Regions from separate parts of the Paenibacillus sp. VTT E-133280 genome, predicted to be linked through region 1. Evidence: riboswitches for the same ligand, from Rfam matches in the RefSeq annotation. Region 1 holds a riboswitch; the other holds the start of a gene.
What was found. Region 1 has a riboswitch for preQ1 ahead of queF (preQ(1) synthase). Riboswitches for the same ligand answer to the same signal wherever they lie in the genome.
Positions count from the first base shown of each region.

Region 2: another riboswitch for preQ1. It lies ahead of CA600_RS13365 (queuosine precursor transporter); the one in region 1 lies ahead of queF (preQ(1) synthase).

Region 1 is NZ_NFUX01000006.1:76,696-84,918, forward strand. It holds gene CA600_RS04450 (zinc-dependent alcohol dehydrogenase) at 1-744, opposite strand, end outside; gene CA600_RS04455 (VanW family protein) at 825-1,643, opposite strand; gene CA600_RS04460 (cysteine hydrolase family protein) at 1,644-2,168, opposite strand; gene queE (7-carboxy-7-deazaguanine synthase QueE) at 2,299-3,021, opposite strand; gene CA600_RS04470 (6-pyruvoyl trahydropterin synthase family protein) at 3,014-3,496, opposite strand; gene queC (7-cyano-7-deazaguanine synthase QueC) at 3,496-4,158, opposite strand; gene queF (preQ(1) synthase) at 4,188-4,673, opposite strand; PreQ1 riboswitch class I at 4,825-4,868, opposite strand; gene CA600_RS04485 (ATP-binding cassette domain-containing protein) at 5,130-5,297, opposite strand; gene CA600_RS04490 (hypothetical protein) at 5,361-5,696, shown strand; gene murB (UDP-N-acetylmuramate dehydrogenase) at 5,766-6,677, opposite strand; gene CA600_RS04500 (ABC transporter ATP-binding protein) at 6,829-7,629, opposite strand; gene CA600_RS04505 (FecCD family ABC transporter permease) at 7,730-8,223, opposite strand, start outside.
Region 2 is NZ_NFUX01000026.1:8,377-16,599, forward strand. It holds gene CA600_RS13360 (AMP-binding protein) at 1-824, opposite strand, end outside; gene CA600_RS13365 (queuosine precursor transporter) at 1,034-1,747, opposite strand; PreQ1 riboswitch class I at 1,758-1,803, opposite strand; gene CA600_RS13370 (methyl-accepting chemotaxis protein) at 2,147-3,835, shown strand; gene CA600_RS13375 (YnfA family protein) at 3,892-4,218, opposite strand; gene cobS (adenosylcobinamide-GDP ribazoletransferase) at 4,297-5,112, opposite strand; gene cobU (bifunctional adenosylcobinamide kinase/adenosylcobinamide-phosphate guanylyltransferase) at 5,109-5,657, opposite strand; gene cobT (nicotinate-nucleotide--dimethylbenzimidazole phosphoribosyltransferase) at 5,654-6,715, opposite strand; gene CA600_RS13395 (aminotransferase class I/II-fold pyridoxal phosphate-dependent enzyme) at 6,807-7,970, opposite strand; gene CA600_RS13400 (D-alanine--D-alanine ligase) at 7,963-8,223, opposite strand, start outside.

The sequences.
Region 1 (8,223 bases):
TGCTCCCCCATGAGTAATCTCCTTCAAATGCGCCTCAATATCCTTGATCTCTTCAAAATTATAAATTTCAACCTTATTGGTTTGCTTCGCATGCTGCAGCCTGTAACCAACATGGTCAACAGCTATGACTCTAGAAGCACCTTTCATCCAGGCGAATTTTTGAGTTAACAGACCAACAGGTCCACAGCCAAGAACAATAACTGTATCCCCTGGCTTCACGCCTCCGCTTTCTACTCCCCACCAGGCTGTAGGTACAATATCTGATAAGAAAAGAATTTTCTCATCTTCCATTTCTGCATCCTCAGGAACCACAAAGGGGCCGAAATTACCATAAGGTACCCGCAGCAACTCGGACTGCCCTCCAGCAAAGCCACCATAAGTATCAGAATAACCTAGGTAACCACCTGTGTCCTTAGCATCATTAGAATTGTCACATTGGCTCTCCATCTCATGCTGGCAAAAGAAACACTGACCACAGGCCACATTAAAGGGAATAATGACACGATCGCCTTTCTTGACTTTAGTTACGTCAGGGCCAATTTCTTCAACAATCCCCATAGGCTCATGACCGATAATATAATCATCATGCATACCTGGAATCTCACCGTTATAAATGTGTAGATCTGAGCCACAAATCGCTGTAGTTGTAATCCGAACGATAATATCGTCCTTTTTCTCAAGCTTCGGATCAGCTACCTCTTTAACCTTAACTTTTTTCTTCCCTTGGTAGGTTAGTGCCTTCATACTGTTCATCCGCTCCTTTAGAGTATGGCAAAGGGTGTAACGATAACATCATCTATGTTATAACCCTAAGACCTATCTTCTTATCCATGAAGAAGCGGGGAATACATCATAAGCGCATAATTATCGGTTACATCTTCATCTCCAATTAGGTCGCCGGTACGTGTATATACTTTTCGACTAATCTTGTTACTGCGTATATAGCCTCCCCAAGGTTCTAGACTAATTCGATGATCACTTTCGTACACTTCATATTTATAAAGGGATTGCTCCTCGCATCTCCATTCCCCATGTAAATGGCTGTCATCCAGCCAGAGCTTTAATTGATAGGCTTGATTCGTATTATTCTTCACTTGAAGGTCCAAATAATTATAAGAACAGGTGGCCCCGCTTCCAAATGGCTGTGTACGCTGTTCATCTGGAAAAACATCATAGCTGTGCCGATGCCGTTCCGTAACCGTAAGAGGTGTATGCAGTGTCATCCAGTAGATCAGATTGGACAGCTGGCATAAGCCTCCGCCAACCCCGGAATGGAACCCACCATAATGCAGCACCATTCCCTCCAGATACCCTTTTCGCTTCGTGGGCTTTCCAATGCTTCTCCAGTAAGAAAAAGTCTCCCCCGGCCGCACCATAAGTCCATCCAGTTTCGCTATCGCCAGACGTAAATTGGTTATTTTATTGTATTGAAGCACCATATCTACATTCCGTAGACTTCTTAATAACGGTGTAGCATGAGTCATCACTTCATTAGATAAAACTTCACTAGTGCGTTGCTTCGCCACCTTGCTGCGGCTAGTACACCATTTCAGATATCTTTTGTAAATAAAATATCGCTTTCCGGCAAATAGTCTAAGTCGAGAACGCTGAATAGGTTTCATGGCAGCCTGAGAGGTATTCATCTAGAACTGAACCTCGCTTTCAGCTCGTAACTGGGCGAATCTCCCTCCAAGCAGTGCATTATGATGCTTAACGATCTGTTCACTATTCAGCATTTTGTTATCAAAGGTGCTATGAGCGTCTGAAACCAATACACTTTTATAGCCCATGCTGTATGCGCGTCTTATCGTCGTATCTAGACAGAACTCACTTTGCATTCCACAAATCACCAGATTCGTGATCCCCAGCTTCTGTAGCTCATCTTGCAGTACGGTTCGGTGAAAAGCATCCCAAGTAGGCTTCTCCACAATAACTTCGCCTTCCTGCGGTGTGATACGATGACTAATCTGCCACGTGGGCGTTCCTTTTGTATATTCCTCATCTTCTGTATGTTGGGCATAAACAATTGGAGTGCCTGCCACCCTAGCTTTGTGCTGAAGGGAAATAATTCTCTCCATCACCCCCTCTTCATCGTACAGCTTTTGATCAGGGTAGGAGAACATAGCTTCTTGAACATCAATAATTAATAGTGCAGTTGAATTTTCCAAGTGGATAACCTCCTAGAGCTTTTACAAAAATAATACCAGATTATGGGACACTCTATCTACCTATTTAAAGACTCCAATCAACAAAAAAAGGGCATCTGCTAAGCAGACACCCTCATCATTACAATCCTTTTTACTTACCGCGTTTATTATGCCAGATCAAAGCATGCAACTGTGGAAGTACTCGCACTCTATTCATTTCTGAATCCATGATCACTTTATTAAACAGCCACTCCAGCCTTCCCAAAAGTCGAGCAGAAATGTCTCCTTCTTCAGTGACATCATCATTCCCAGGCTGCAGGAAGAGCGGCACATTGGGATATCGCTGGTGAACGTCTTTTGCATAATCAAAATCCTTGTCATCAAACACAACGACTTTCAGGCTATGTGTAGAACGGCCCCGATTCTCCATCTTACGCATGATGGTATCTAGCATCTCCCAATTTGTCGTCATCCCTGAGCTTGGTGGTTTCGGACTGATGGTCAGCACATCCACATCATTGAACCAGTCCTGCCATTTACTGCCCTGAGTTTCTATAGCCGCTTGTTTCCCTCGCTCATGAAGCTGGTTAATAAAAGTGCCCATCCCATCACCAATTAAAGCAGGATTACCGCCGGAAATCGTAACACAGTCGAAATTATCTCCAGCTATAGCTAAAAGTTCATTCATAATTTCATCCGAGGTCATCATACGAACCTTGTCTTTCGCCGTGCCATCCCAAGTGAAGGAGGAGTCACACCAGCCACAGCGATAATCGCAGCCATAGGTGCGGACAAACATCGTCTTTACACCAATCACCGCACCTTCCCCTTGAATGGTCGGACCAAACATTTCAATTACGGGAATCTTACTCACAGTCACAGCCTCCATACAAGCGGTAAGATGGCCCATCCTCAGGGATATCTTCAGCCAGTACCTCTGCCCAGGAGGTTGGTGTCTCCCACAGCTTTACAGCGTAGAGCGGCAGCCCCGCTTGCTTCAGCTTATAGGCAATATAGGAGGACATATTCTCAACCGTGGTGCGGAAAGACAATAAAGCTACTTTGGAGCCAGTATTCACTAACGTCTCTAATACAGGTTCATTCCCCATAGCGAGAAAAGCGTGATCTAAACGATCTACAAGGCTTTGTTGTACTGTCATTTTGATATCGCTGAAATCAATAACAAACCCTTCATCCGAATGGCCTTCCGCGGTCATAGGTTTACCCTTGAGCACTACTTCAAGCTTATAAGTATGTCCATGCAGATTGCTGCATTTCCCCTTGTGGCCCACTAATTGATGCGCCGCGTCGAACGTGAATATTTTGCAGACTGAAACCTCGTTTAGCATTAAGAACTAACCTCCGTTCTTTCTGCCTCATACTGTTCAAGACCACGCTGACGTAAAAGACAAGCTGGACAAGTTCCACAGCCACTCCCAATTATGCCGTTGTAACAGGTTAATGTGTGTTCACGAACATAATCAAAATAGCCCAGTTCATCGGCCATCTTCCATGTTTCTTTTTTATCCAGCCACATCAGTGGAGTGTGTACTGCAAACTCATAGTCCATAGATAAATTCAGCGTAACATTTAATGATTTCACAAATACATCACGGCAGTCCGGATACCCGCTAAAGTCCGTTTGGCAGACACCCGTAACGATATGGGAGTAATCCAGCTGTTTAGCTAATATTGCCGCAAAAGATAAAAACAACAGATTCCGTCCGTCTACAAACGTGCTAGGAAGCTCATCGCCTTCGCCAGCAACGATATCAATATCTTGGCGGGTTAGTGCATTGGGTGCCAGCTGATTCAGCAGCCCAAGATCTAGGATATGCTGTTGTACATTAAACTTAGCCGCTATTTCTGTAGCCACTTCGATTTCGGCCGCATGCCGCTGATTATAATTGAAGGTAACAACCTGCACTTCCTCAAATTGCTTCAAAGCCCATACCAGGCAAGTGGTGCTATCTTGTCCGCCGCTGAATACGACGAGTGCTTTCTTATTCATCTAAATCTCTCCTTATCAACTTATTGGGATTAGCGGTTGTCCACTTTTTCCGGATAGAGGTCATGATTGATTAAGCGGTGCTCCGCTATCGCTTCATACTTCGTACCCGGTCTTCCATAGTTGCAATAAGGGTCAATAGAGATACCTCCACGCGGAGTGAACTTCCCCCACACCTCAATGTAACGAGGGTCCATCAGTGCGATCAGATCATTCATAATAATGTTGACACAGTCCTCATGAAAGTCACCATGGTTACGGAAGCTAAACAAATATAGCTTTAATGATTTGGATTCCACCATTTTCTGCTCAGGAATATATGAAATATACAATGTAGCAAAATCCGGCTGGCCTGTTACAGGACATAAGCTTGTGAACTCAGGACAGTTGAATTTAACAAAATAATCACGCCCAGGATGTTTGTTATCAAACACCTCTAAAATATCTGGATCATAACCAAACTGGTACTGCGTTCCCTGATTCCCAAGCAAAGTAACCTCTTGCATTTCCTCTTTCATTCTTCCTTCTGACACGACAAAAAACCCCTCTCTTTTCCTTCGGCCTTGGCCGGTAATGGAAAGAAGAACGAGATTTCGAAAACTTGGCTCCACTAAGAAGAAACGGAAGCAACGTCCCGATAAAGGAGCGCATCCGCTTATATGATTTAATATACTCTTAGTTTTTTATAGAGGGAGTTCGCGAACCTCTCCTGCATCATCCGTGCAGACTTCTTCTTTAAGCATATTGCGTCTTGAACTATACCATGGGTAACCTGCTCCTGACAAGTTCTACGCTTTGCCTTAGCTTTTCCCTTGTCAAACAGTTGAAGTTTCCATGACTTCAATCACTCAAATTGGTGCTACCTTACAGAGATCAGCGAACAGCTCCAGGTTATCTCGGATAGAACAACGCATGTACAGATTGGGAAGCTCAAAAACAACACCAATTTGGTATGGATTTCTTTTTTTATGATGTTAAATATTCATGCCATTAATTAAAATTTCTCCGCTTGTAGACTGAAGTAGACCTGTCATCATGCACATTGTTGTTGTCTTCCCAGCACCCTTGGGACCTAGAAACCCAAAGGCCTCGCCCTTTTTTACAGCAAAAGTAATTCGTTCTAATATAGCAGAAATATGGATTCAAATCCTAAGAAAAGGGTAACTTAAACTTAATAATCTTCGAGGTAAAGGTGGGCTCATCTAATGGAACAAAGTATACAGAAACTTATGGACTGGATTAACAGTCATGTGAATGAAACTATTGTAATTGAAAAGAAAGAGCTTCGTGATCTGGATAAAATTCATTTTAATCTAGAGGCCGTTGAGTTTCGGAGTGCGGAGGATGTTATCGATGATTATCTAGGGAGTGCAGTAATATTAAAAGGATTTGGCAGCACTTTAAACGCCGATGGTGAGCTAGTATCGCTACCACACTCCACCTATGACTTAGCTATTGACGGGCTTCGGATTGAGGACATAGGGGATCGTAAGGCGGAAATTACGACAGATCGAGCTAAATATACCCTCTCAATAAATTAAGCAAGATGTAATAACAGCAAAAGAGCCCACAGTAAATCTGGGGCTCTTTCGATTTATACGATCAATAAGTTACTCTTCTCCAATGATCTCCACTTCAGTTTCCAGCTCCACACCGAATTTATCCTTCACAGTCGCCCTTACATGGTGAATTAGCCCAATGTAATCGCTGGCGGTTGCATGATCTGCATTTACAATAAACCCTGCATGCTTCTTGGATACCTCAGCACCACCGATTCTTGTTCCCTGCAAGCCACTCTCTTGAATTAACTGACCTGCAAACCGACCTGGAGGACGTTTAAAGACACTACCACAGGAAGGATACTCAAGCGGTTGCTTGGATTCACGCAGGTAAGTAAGTTCATCCATTTTCGACTTGATAACTAATGCATCACCTGAAGTCATAGCAAAATTGGCCTCAAGTACGATGTATTCACCGCTTGCGAACACGCTTTTTCTATAACCCCATTGCAGCTCATCCCCTTGCAGAGTCACCAATTGCCCGCTCTTAGTTATAGCTAGCGCACTATGCAGTACATCTTTAATTTCTCCGCCGTAAGCGCCTGCGTTCATGTATAACGCTCCACCAACCGTTCCTGGAATGCCACAGGCGAACTCAAGACCCGTAAGCTCCATATCCAACGCATATCTGGAAACATCAATAATCTTAGCGCCGCACTCCGCATATAAGAGATTGTCTCGAATCCCCACATCCGTTAGTCCTGCCGTTTGCAGAACGATTCCACGTACACCGCCATCGCGGATAATCACATTCGAACCGTTCCCAAGTACCGTAAGGGTGATCCCATTCTGTTCCGCATATGTAACAATCTTTTGAATTTCCTCATAAGTAGCTGGTGCTGCCAAAATATCTGCTTTACCGCCCATTTTGGTATACACGTGATCTTTTAAGTTCTCATGACTCTTCACAATTCCTGCAGTCATTAACTGCTCTAGGTCATTTTGAATTTTGTCAATATTCATGTTTCATGCTCCTTTAACCATGTATAAATGATGGTCCTTAATCTATTTTTAGTAGTGGTATCATGGATTTGTAGGCAACCCCAACTGTAACAACGAACAGGCTCCCTTGTCAATGACGGGAGCCTGTTCGTTGTATGATTCTCGAATATGATTACACCGCTTTATAGGCAGCAAGCTCGTAAGGAAGGCACAGTGGCACTCCCGTACGTGGATCTGGAACAATATCTGCTTCAATGCCAAACACTTCGCGCAATACATTTGGGGTCATAACCTCAGTAGGTGATCCTTCACTAATCACAGTCCCCGACTTGATAGCTACCATATGCTGCGCATAACGAGTAGCATGATTCAAATCATGTACGACCATGATAATGGTACGCCCTTCTTCCTCATTCAGCTTTTGCAGAAGCTGTAGGACTTCAAGCTGGTGAGCCATATCTAGAAATGTTGTTGGTTCGTCTAAGAACAAAATATCCGTCTCTTGTGCCAATGCCATAGCGATCCAAGCGCGTTGACGTTGTCCACCCGATAGACGGTCAATCGGACGATCATGGAATGGTTCCATCCCCGTAACGGAGATTGCGTTCGAAATAATGTTGCGATCCTCTGCGGTCATTGTACCGAAACCTTTTTGATGGGGGAAACGACCGTAGCTGACAAGCTCAGAAACCGTTAGACCGTCTGGAGCTGTTGGGTTTTGCGGTAAAATCGCAAGTTGACGAGCTACCTCTTTCGTTGAAAAGTTATGGATTGATTTGCCGTCCAGCATTACACTGCCGCTCTTAGGCTTCATGATCCGAGCCATCGTTTTGAGGATTGTAGATTTACCGGAGCCGTTAGCGCCCACTAGTGCAGTGATTTTTCCCGTAGGGATAGTCAAGTTCAATCCTTTAACAATTGTAGCCTCTGCATACCCAATACTTAATTCTTCTGTATTCAAACGTTCTGACATGATAACAACTCCTTATAAGTTTTATGGAGCTATGCTCCTAGAATGAACTACATAATAAATTTCGCTTCGTAAGCACGCGCTACGTTGTATGGAGCTATACTCACGCTTTTGATTTGGCGAGTAAATATAAAAAGTAAGGTGCGCCAATAATTGCAACCACAATGCCCGTGGGAACTTCTGCAGGTTGTAATACCCATCTGCCGATCGTATCGGCAGTAATCATAAGGAGTGCCCCTGTCAACGCACTAGCCGGCAATAATACCTGATGACGGGGCCCTACGAGCCTGCGAGCCAAGTGTGGTGCTATCAGTCCAACGAAGCCTATACCTCCGCTTACAGCAACGCAGGAGCCGGCAAGCGCCACTGCTGTCATGAGTAGAAGAATACGCTCCTTCTCCACTCTCATTCCAAGCCCTAGTGAAGTATGATCGCCTAGATTCAATACATTAAGAATCCGTGCTTTATAGAAGGCAAACGGTAACAAAATCACTATCCAAGGTAACAGAGCAAGGACAAATCTCCAATCCCCACCCCATATTTTACCGGCGATCCAAGTCGCTACAAATTGATAATTATTTGGATCAAGCCGAAGTG
Region 2 (8,223 bases), on a different contig from region 1:
GACAACTCCGACCACTTTGCACCTGAGCTAATAATCGCATCAATCTGCGTCTGCCCAGGAACAGCCTGCCGCATCATGGATTCAAGCATTGTCGGTACAACAAACAACACCACACCCGGAATCTGCTTGCACAGCTCTAACACCTGTGTGGCGCTAAATTTTTGCGTAATATGAAAGTTTGCTCCGCCATACAGACTCTGCATTACAGCGAACAAGGACAGCGAATGCACAAACGGACCCGGTGCTAAAACATCCTTCATAGCGTCCAATTTAAAGGCAGCACTCGATACCTCAAAGCTCTTTAACCACGATAAATGGGTACGCATATATCCTTTGGGCAGTCCAGTTGTGCCTGAAGTGAAGCCGATAAATAATAATTCATTCGTCTCATCCAATTCAGCTTCTGGCTTCAGCGCATCCAGCCACTGATCATAGGAGCCTGTCCGATCTTTTGTAAAAATCATTGTTGGGATCGCTTGCTCCCTGAAGACCAAATTCTTTGCAGCTTCCGGCTCGGCAAAAATCATTGTCGGCTGGCACTGCTCTATAATAACCTGCAGTTCGTTTGCACTCCACTTGGGATCTAAAGGGATGGGAACACAGCCTGCATAAATAGCCCCCAAGAAAACCTCAACAAATTCAATGCGATTCGTAGATAAAATAGCGATTTTGTCATGTCTCAGACCCTTTTGCTGTAGACCATTCGCAATTCTCCGCATCGCTTGTACTAATGTTGCATAAGTATGACCCGCTTGGTTATGGGTTAAGGCAATACTGTCGGGCTGCTGTGCTGCATGACGCAGTATAGGAACTACTAGATTCATCCTTCATCACACCTGTTCGTAATTTCTGTGTCTACCGATTATGTACACTTCCGAATTGCATGGGATACAATTGGAATGGCTACGATAGCTTATTTTAGCTTTATATTAATTTTATGTACATATTTATATGGAACGATTAAGCCTCTTACGACTGGAAAAATCAAACAGCGCGCATCGATTATGATCGGTACGCGCTGGCTGTATTGTGTTTAATTTTTCTTTTGAGCGGATGATAATGCCCCATCTTCAGCAAAAGTAAAAGTTCGGGCGATATATAAGATAGGTGTGCCGACTGCGGTTAGTAAGAATTTCGCCAGATACGTTGTAAGCAAAATTTCAAACCACACACTCCAGTTATACAACCCAGCAAATGCAATGGTGCAGAAGATTAGTGTATCCACAAAAGAGCTAACCATCGTACTACCGTTCGAACGGATCCACAGCTGACTTGAGGTGCTGTAATATTTGCGAATCCAGGAATACAACCGAACATCTAGGAACTGACTAATGAAATAAGCAGTTAAACTACCCAACGCTAGTCGAGGCATCAGCCCAAAAATCGTCTCCAAAGAAGACTGAGCAATATCGGTCTCTTGTGGCTTAAATACTAGTACCATCTGCATAATGACTGTCGTCATAAGCAAGGTGAAGAAACCAAACCAAACCGCTTTTCGTGCTTCTGCTCTTCCATACTTCTCATTAAGCAAATCGCTGGTCATATACAAAGTGACATACATCGTATTTCCGAGTGTCATCACGATATCAAATGGCATAGCAATCGTCTTAGCTACCTGAATATTAGCAATTACAGTAGCGATACCTACCCAGGCATACATTCCACTTTTGCCGAACAGGCGGTAACAGAGCAGAAAAAAAGCAAAATTGACAATAACAAATAAAACTCCCCACAACAAATTAAACATATTACTTAAGCTCCTCCTAGTTTTGTTTACGCGGGATGGTTACGAACCGCGGCTTACATTAAGTTTTGGAACAAAACATTAATACTCTATCACACTGTCGTCAAACAATCCATAAAAATAAACAATTTATGAAATGGGTATTTATACCCATTTTTATTAACTAAAAATAAAAGTGTCAGTAATAATTCATCTTTTTCAGAAAAATATGCTCTATAAACTAAAACTTTCACTATTCATCCAGAGGTTAATTCTATAGAATAGTATCAAACACTTCATTCCCGATCCATTTAGTTGATATATTACATAACTATGGAATATATTGCAGGTTGCCAGTCACTAGCAGTCGGTAGGGATATAAAGAAATGGGGCTTCACTGCCCATAAAAAGGGGGAGAACAATATGTTTCGTTTCAAGCAGTCGATCAGTCGCAGATTTACGCGTTTATTATTTGTAGTTCTATTACTCACGTCTCTTTTGTTAAGTACCAGCTTCTACTTTATATCCACCAGTATTTTTAACAGCTATGTCATGCCACAAATCAATCAAATTCTAACTGCAGCTGCTCAGGACGTATATAAGAACATAAATACAATGCATGCTCAGCAAGCACTAAAGAAGAACGAACAAGCAGCCACCAATCTTGAATTCTATTTTCAGGATAAGAGAAAGCAGCATGGGGTTGAGACTATTTTTCTACTCAATCTAAAAGGCAAGGAAGCTGAGGTTCTGTCCGTAGATCATGATGCAAAATTAAAGCCCGAGGAAATTGTTAAGGTATCCTCTGCAATGCAGCAAGCCCTTAAAGGAAAGAGTGGACTAAGCGATACATACAAGGACTCGCATGGTGTACATAAGTCAGCTTATATCGGAATTCCCGGAAGTACGATGGTTATCGGAATCAGCAGTGATGTAAGCTTTATTCAAGAAAAAACAGACAGTATCCTGTGGACCAGCGCGGGGATCACTCTGCTAACGCTGATCATAGGGTCAACTGGCGCCTGGTTTATGAGCATGCGGATTACCCGTCCTATCTCAAAGCTTGCAGCTTACAGTGCCCGTCTCGCAGAGGGAGATTTCACAGAGGAATTAACGGTTCAAGGCAGTGATGAGGTAGCTCAGCTATCCAGAAGCTTCCAAGCGATGACCCTACGCCTAAAAGAAATGATCGGACATGTACTCGTCACCTCAAACACCGTGGTCACCGATTCCAATTCTTTAAGAGAACGTGTTGAGGTCTTAAATGAAATGGCAGACCACTCTAGTACTTCTGTTGTAGAAATTGGAAGAGGTAGTACAACCATCGCGAGCAGCGCTCTAGATAATTCAAAAGCTATGGAAGAAATCAATTTCGGCATTCAGCATATTGCTTCAGCAGCCACCGAAGTCACTGAGCAAATTAGTGAAGCTTCCGCTGAAGCGATTGGCGGTAATGAGATTGCCCAAAGCGCTGTTCTGCAAATGCGCCATGTTGAACGCGCCTCCCTGCAGTCGCTGGAGCAATTACAAGTTATGAACGAACGTTCAGTAATGATCGGAGAAGTCGTTCATAGTATTACTGAAATTACGAAGCAAATCCAAATGCTGTCGCTCAATGCTTCGATCGAAGCAGCACGTGCAGGAGAACATGGACGCGGCTTTGCCGTTGTTGCCGGAGAAGTACGCAAGCTTTCCGAACAATCCCGCAATGCGAATGAGCAGATTCGTGATTTCCTACTCGGACTTCAGGAAGATATGAATCGCTCCGTTACTGAGATGAACCATGTGAATTCTGAAGTAGCCTCCGGGGTAGGCAAGGTGGCAGAAGCTGGCGACGCCTTCAATCACCTTCTGATTCTGATCCAAAGCATCAATCAGAATATTCAATCTGTATCTGCGGCGACGCAGCAAATCTCAGCAAGTACAGAAGAAGTTAGTGCTTCCGTTGAGGAAACCGCACAAATTACTTCAAGATCCCAAGAAAATGCGGACACACTATCCGAGAACTCGGAGCGTCAACGTATAGAGCTTGAAGGACATGCAGTAACCGTGCAGCATCTATATGAGCAGGCTAAGAAGCTTCAGGAAGCTGTGCAACAATTTAAGATCTAAAGCTTAGGCTTATATAACCCCCCCGTTCACACGAAAGTGTTGAACGGGGGGTTTTGTTAGTGTCTCGGCGCCCAAAGAATGACCGAAACGCCGATCACACAAATAACAGCACCAACCCAGTCATATACATCGGGTGTTTTCTTGTCTACTAGCCAGCCCCACAACACAGCGAGCACGATAAATACCCCGCCGTAAGCTGCATACACTCTACCGAAGGATGGAAACTTCTGCAACGTAGGAATAATACCATAGCTTATCAGAATCAAAGAACCTACCAAACCGTACCATAGAGGTCTTGATTCTCTTAGCCATAACCATACTAAGTACCCGCCTCCGATCTCAGCAAGGCCGGCAATTACAAATAGTAGAATGGCAGCAACCATGTCATCCCTCTTTCCTATTGAACTCTAAAAAATCAAAATGATTGGCGAAATATGATACAACGTCATCATAGGAGCCAGTCACATGAAATTGTGCTGAAGCAACACTAACACTAGTAGCAGCACCGCCTCTAGCAGCTCATTCAGCGCGCCGTACACATCGCCGGTGAGCCCGCCGAGCCGGCTGCTAATCCGCCGCGCAGCCACGGTGCCGCTGGCCAAGGCCGCTGCCGGCAGCAGGAACGCTGCCGCCAGATGCAGCGGCCACGCGGCTAAGCCAGCGCCGAGCGCCAGAGGCGCAGCGGCTGCGGCTAGCGAGAGCAGCGCGGCTATCGCCAGCGCGCGCCGCTCATGCGAGGGAGCGAGGCCGGCGAAGCCCGCGGCCAGCCCCTCGTTCCCGCGGGCAATGGGATAATGCACCATTGCCCGCACCATATACCAGCGGCTCCAGATCGCTGGCAGCAAGAGCAGTGGCAGCTCGTAATAGGCGTAGCCTTCGATTAATACTGCCACTAATGAAGCCTTTAACAGCAAGAGCAGCACGCAGGCGAGCACACCCATCGCACCCACACGGCTATCCTTCATAATCTCCAGGATCCGTTCCCTCGGTCGGTAGCTTAGCAGACCATCCGCACTGTCCATCCAACCATCGAGGTGCAGACCTCCGGTGAGTCCTACCCATAGAATGAGGGTAATGACAGCGGCTGGCCAAGCTGGTAAAATCAATCCCGTCAAAGCTGCCCCAGCAGCTACGCAAAGTCCGATAGCTGCACCCACCACGGGATAGAACAACACACTTCGGCGCAGCAGCTCAGGAGAAAATCCGGGATCACTCTTTATAGGAAACCGGGACAAAAACTGAAAGGCAGCCGCGGCAGCATCCCTGCGCTCCCTCATAAACGATACTCCCTGCTCTTGAGTTCAATTGGAATGCCAGCAGTCACTAAAAAAACCTGCTCGCATTGCCGAGCAAGCAGCGCGTTCATACGTCCTGCCAGATCACGGTACAATCGGCCAAGCGCATACTCCGGAACAATACCGTCTCCAACCTCATTAGTGACCAAAATGAGGTTTCCTTGAAATGTGCGTACACTGTCTTCAAGTCTTGTAATCTCGCTCTCTATCAACTCTTGCCTATCCGTAAATCCTTCCATGGCTAGCAGTACATTCGATAACCACAACGTTAGACAATCTACGAGAACCGCCTTTTCACCAGAAAAACGCTTAAGAAGATCTGGCAAATCATAAGGCTCCTCTAACGTCTCCCAAGCATATCCGCTTTGCGAGCGCTGTTGCTGATGCAGTGCAATCCGTTCATTCATTTCATCATCAAACGCTTGTCCGGTTGCAACATAGAAGGCCTGATCTGCCAGTGACGACATCAATTTTTCTGCAAAACCACTTTTCCCGCTACGCGCGCCTCCCGTTACAAGAATACTCATTGTTTTCCAGCTCCAGAGATGCCTGCACTTTCAAAGGTGGCCATTTCGCTTAAAATACGGCATATCGCCTCAATTAAATGAAGGGACAATACGCCTCCAGTTCCTTCACCCAAACGAAGACCCAGGTTAAACAACGGTTCAAGACCAAGCTTCTCAAGCATCAGCTTATGTCCTTGTTCTCCTGATAGATGAGAGCCAATCATATAAGCAATGGATTCTGGTGCAAGTGCCTTCGCCACAAGAGCCGCCGCGCCCGAAATAAAACCATCCAGAATGACAGGTACCCTAGCAGCGGCTGCGCCAAGAATCAGACCAGTCAAACCGGCAATTTCCAATCCCCCTACTTTGGACAATACATCCAGCGGATCTGCCGGATTCGGCTGATTCACCTTTAAAGCGCGTTCCACAACAGCAATCTTATGTAGTAAACGTTCATCATCAATTCCCGTTCCTCTTCCAACGGCTTCTTCAGGTGCTGTTCCTTTTAGAGCACACAGAATGGCAGCGCTAGCCGTTGTATTTCCTATGCCCATTTCACCTGTAATAAAAATCTCCGTCCCGTTCTCAATCGCTTCTTGTGCGATACTTATTCCTACAAGCATAGCACTCATCGCTTCTTCACGACTCATCGCAGGTCCCACGGCTATATTATCCGTTCCACGGCGCACTTTACGATCAATCAGATCCTCATGACTAAGATCACCGTTAACACCGATATCTACGAACTTCACCTCTGCCCTAGCTTGACGTGCCAGTACATTCACCGCCGCTCCCCCGCTGAGAAAATTATAGGCCATCTGCATGGTGACTTCCTGTGGAAATGCACTAACTCCCTCGCAGCATACACCGTGATCGGCAGCCATCACAACTACCGTTCGTCTGGTGAAACTAGGCTGCTCCGTACCCGAAATTCCAGCGAGCTTAACGGCCAGCGTCTCCAATTGTCCCAGGCTGCCCGGTGGTTTGGTTAGAATGTTCAAGCGGTGCTCCGCCTTGAGGAAAGACTGTTCATCCGCTGGTGTGATTCGTTTAATTATTTCTTGAATAGTTGAAATCATATTTTAACCTCCAATTAAGATATCCATATTATATATTCTATCTTATCTACATAGAAAAGCCCCCATCTATGATAGATGGGGACCACTTGAATTACAACTTCACTTTCATAAAACCTTCGATTCTCTCCAACGCTTCCGTCAATTTTTGTAGAGAAGCTGCATAGGAGCAGCGAATATGCCCCTCTCCACCTGCTCCAAACACATGGCCCGGGACCGCAGCAACACCAACCTCCTTGAGCAGCTGCAAAGCGAAATCCTCTGACTTCATTCCGGTATTAGCGACGGAAGGAAAGACATAAAATGCACCCTCCGGCTCGTGGCAAGGTAAACCAATAGATCGAAATCCATTAACCAGCAGCTTTCTTCGCTCATCGAAGCATCGTTTCATATGTTCCTTATGTTCCATACCGTTCCGTAGTGATTCAATGGCAGCGATTTGACCTAGTATTGGAGCACACATCGCAGTGTACTGATGGATTTTGAGCATCGCAGCAATTAATTCCTGATCACCACAAGCATAACCTACTCTCCAGCCAGTCATCGCAAAAGCTTTGGAGAAGCCGCTAATAACAATTGTTCGTTCCAACATCCCGGGAAGTGCGGCAATGCTGACATGCTGACGATCATAGGTTAGCTCGGCATAGATTTCATCTGATATGACAAGTAAGTTATTCTCTTTTACAATCTGTGCAATGGGCAGCCAATCCTCGTAAGTCATTACTGCCCCTGTAGGATTAGTCGGAAAATTAACCATAAGAATCTTGGAACGCGGGGTAATTACCTGCCGCAACGCTTCAGGAGTAAGCTTAAACCCCTGCTCGGCTGAAGATTCAACCTCTACTGTAACCCCACCGTTCAAATGAGTAATCGGCGAATACGCAATATAGCTCGGAGAAGGGACGATAATCTCATCCCCGGGTGTAATAAAGGCCCGCAGAGCCAAATCCACGGCTTCACTGCTTCCCACTGTAACCATAATCTCGTTAGTTGGCTCATAGCGGAGATTGAAGCTTGTATGCAGATAAGAGGCGATCTCTTCTCTAAGCTCCAACAAGCCGGAATTTGGTGTATACATCGTCTCCCCATTATTCAAAGCACGAATACAGGCAGCTCTTACATGCTCCGGTGTAACGAAATCAGGCTCGCCTACACCAAGCGATATAATATCCTGATTCCCTGTACTTAGGTCAAAAAAAGCCCGAATCCCCGAGGGAGCAATCTCCCGTACACGCGGAGTAATCCATTCATTATGCATGACTGAGCACCTCTTCTTTCGGACTCTTTTCTGTTAGGGAAAGGGAAATAATCTCGTCCAGCAGTCCGCTAAAGGTGTAGCCTGCCGCTTGCGCGCTTTTTGGTAAAAGACTCGCCTTCGTCATGCCCGGTAATGTATTCACCTCCAGCACATACGGAATACCATCCTTGATTAGCATATCCACCCTTGCATACACACTGCATTTTAGTGCTTTGTAGCAAGTTAAGGCTGCATTACGTACTCGCTCATACAC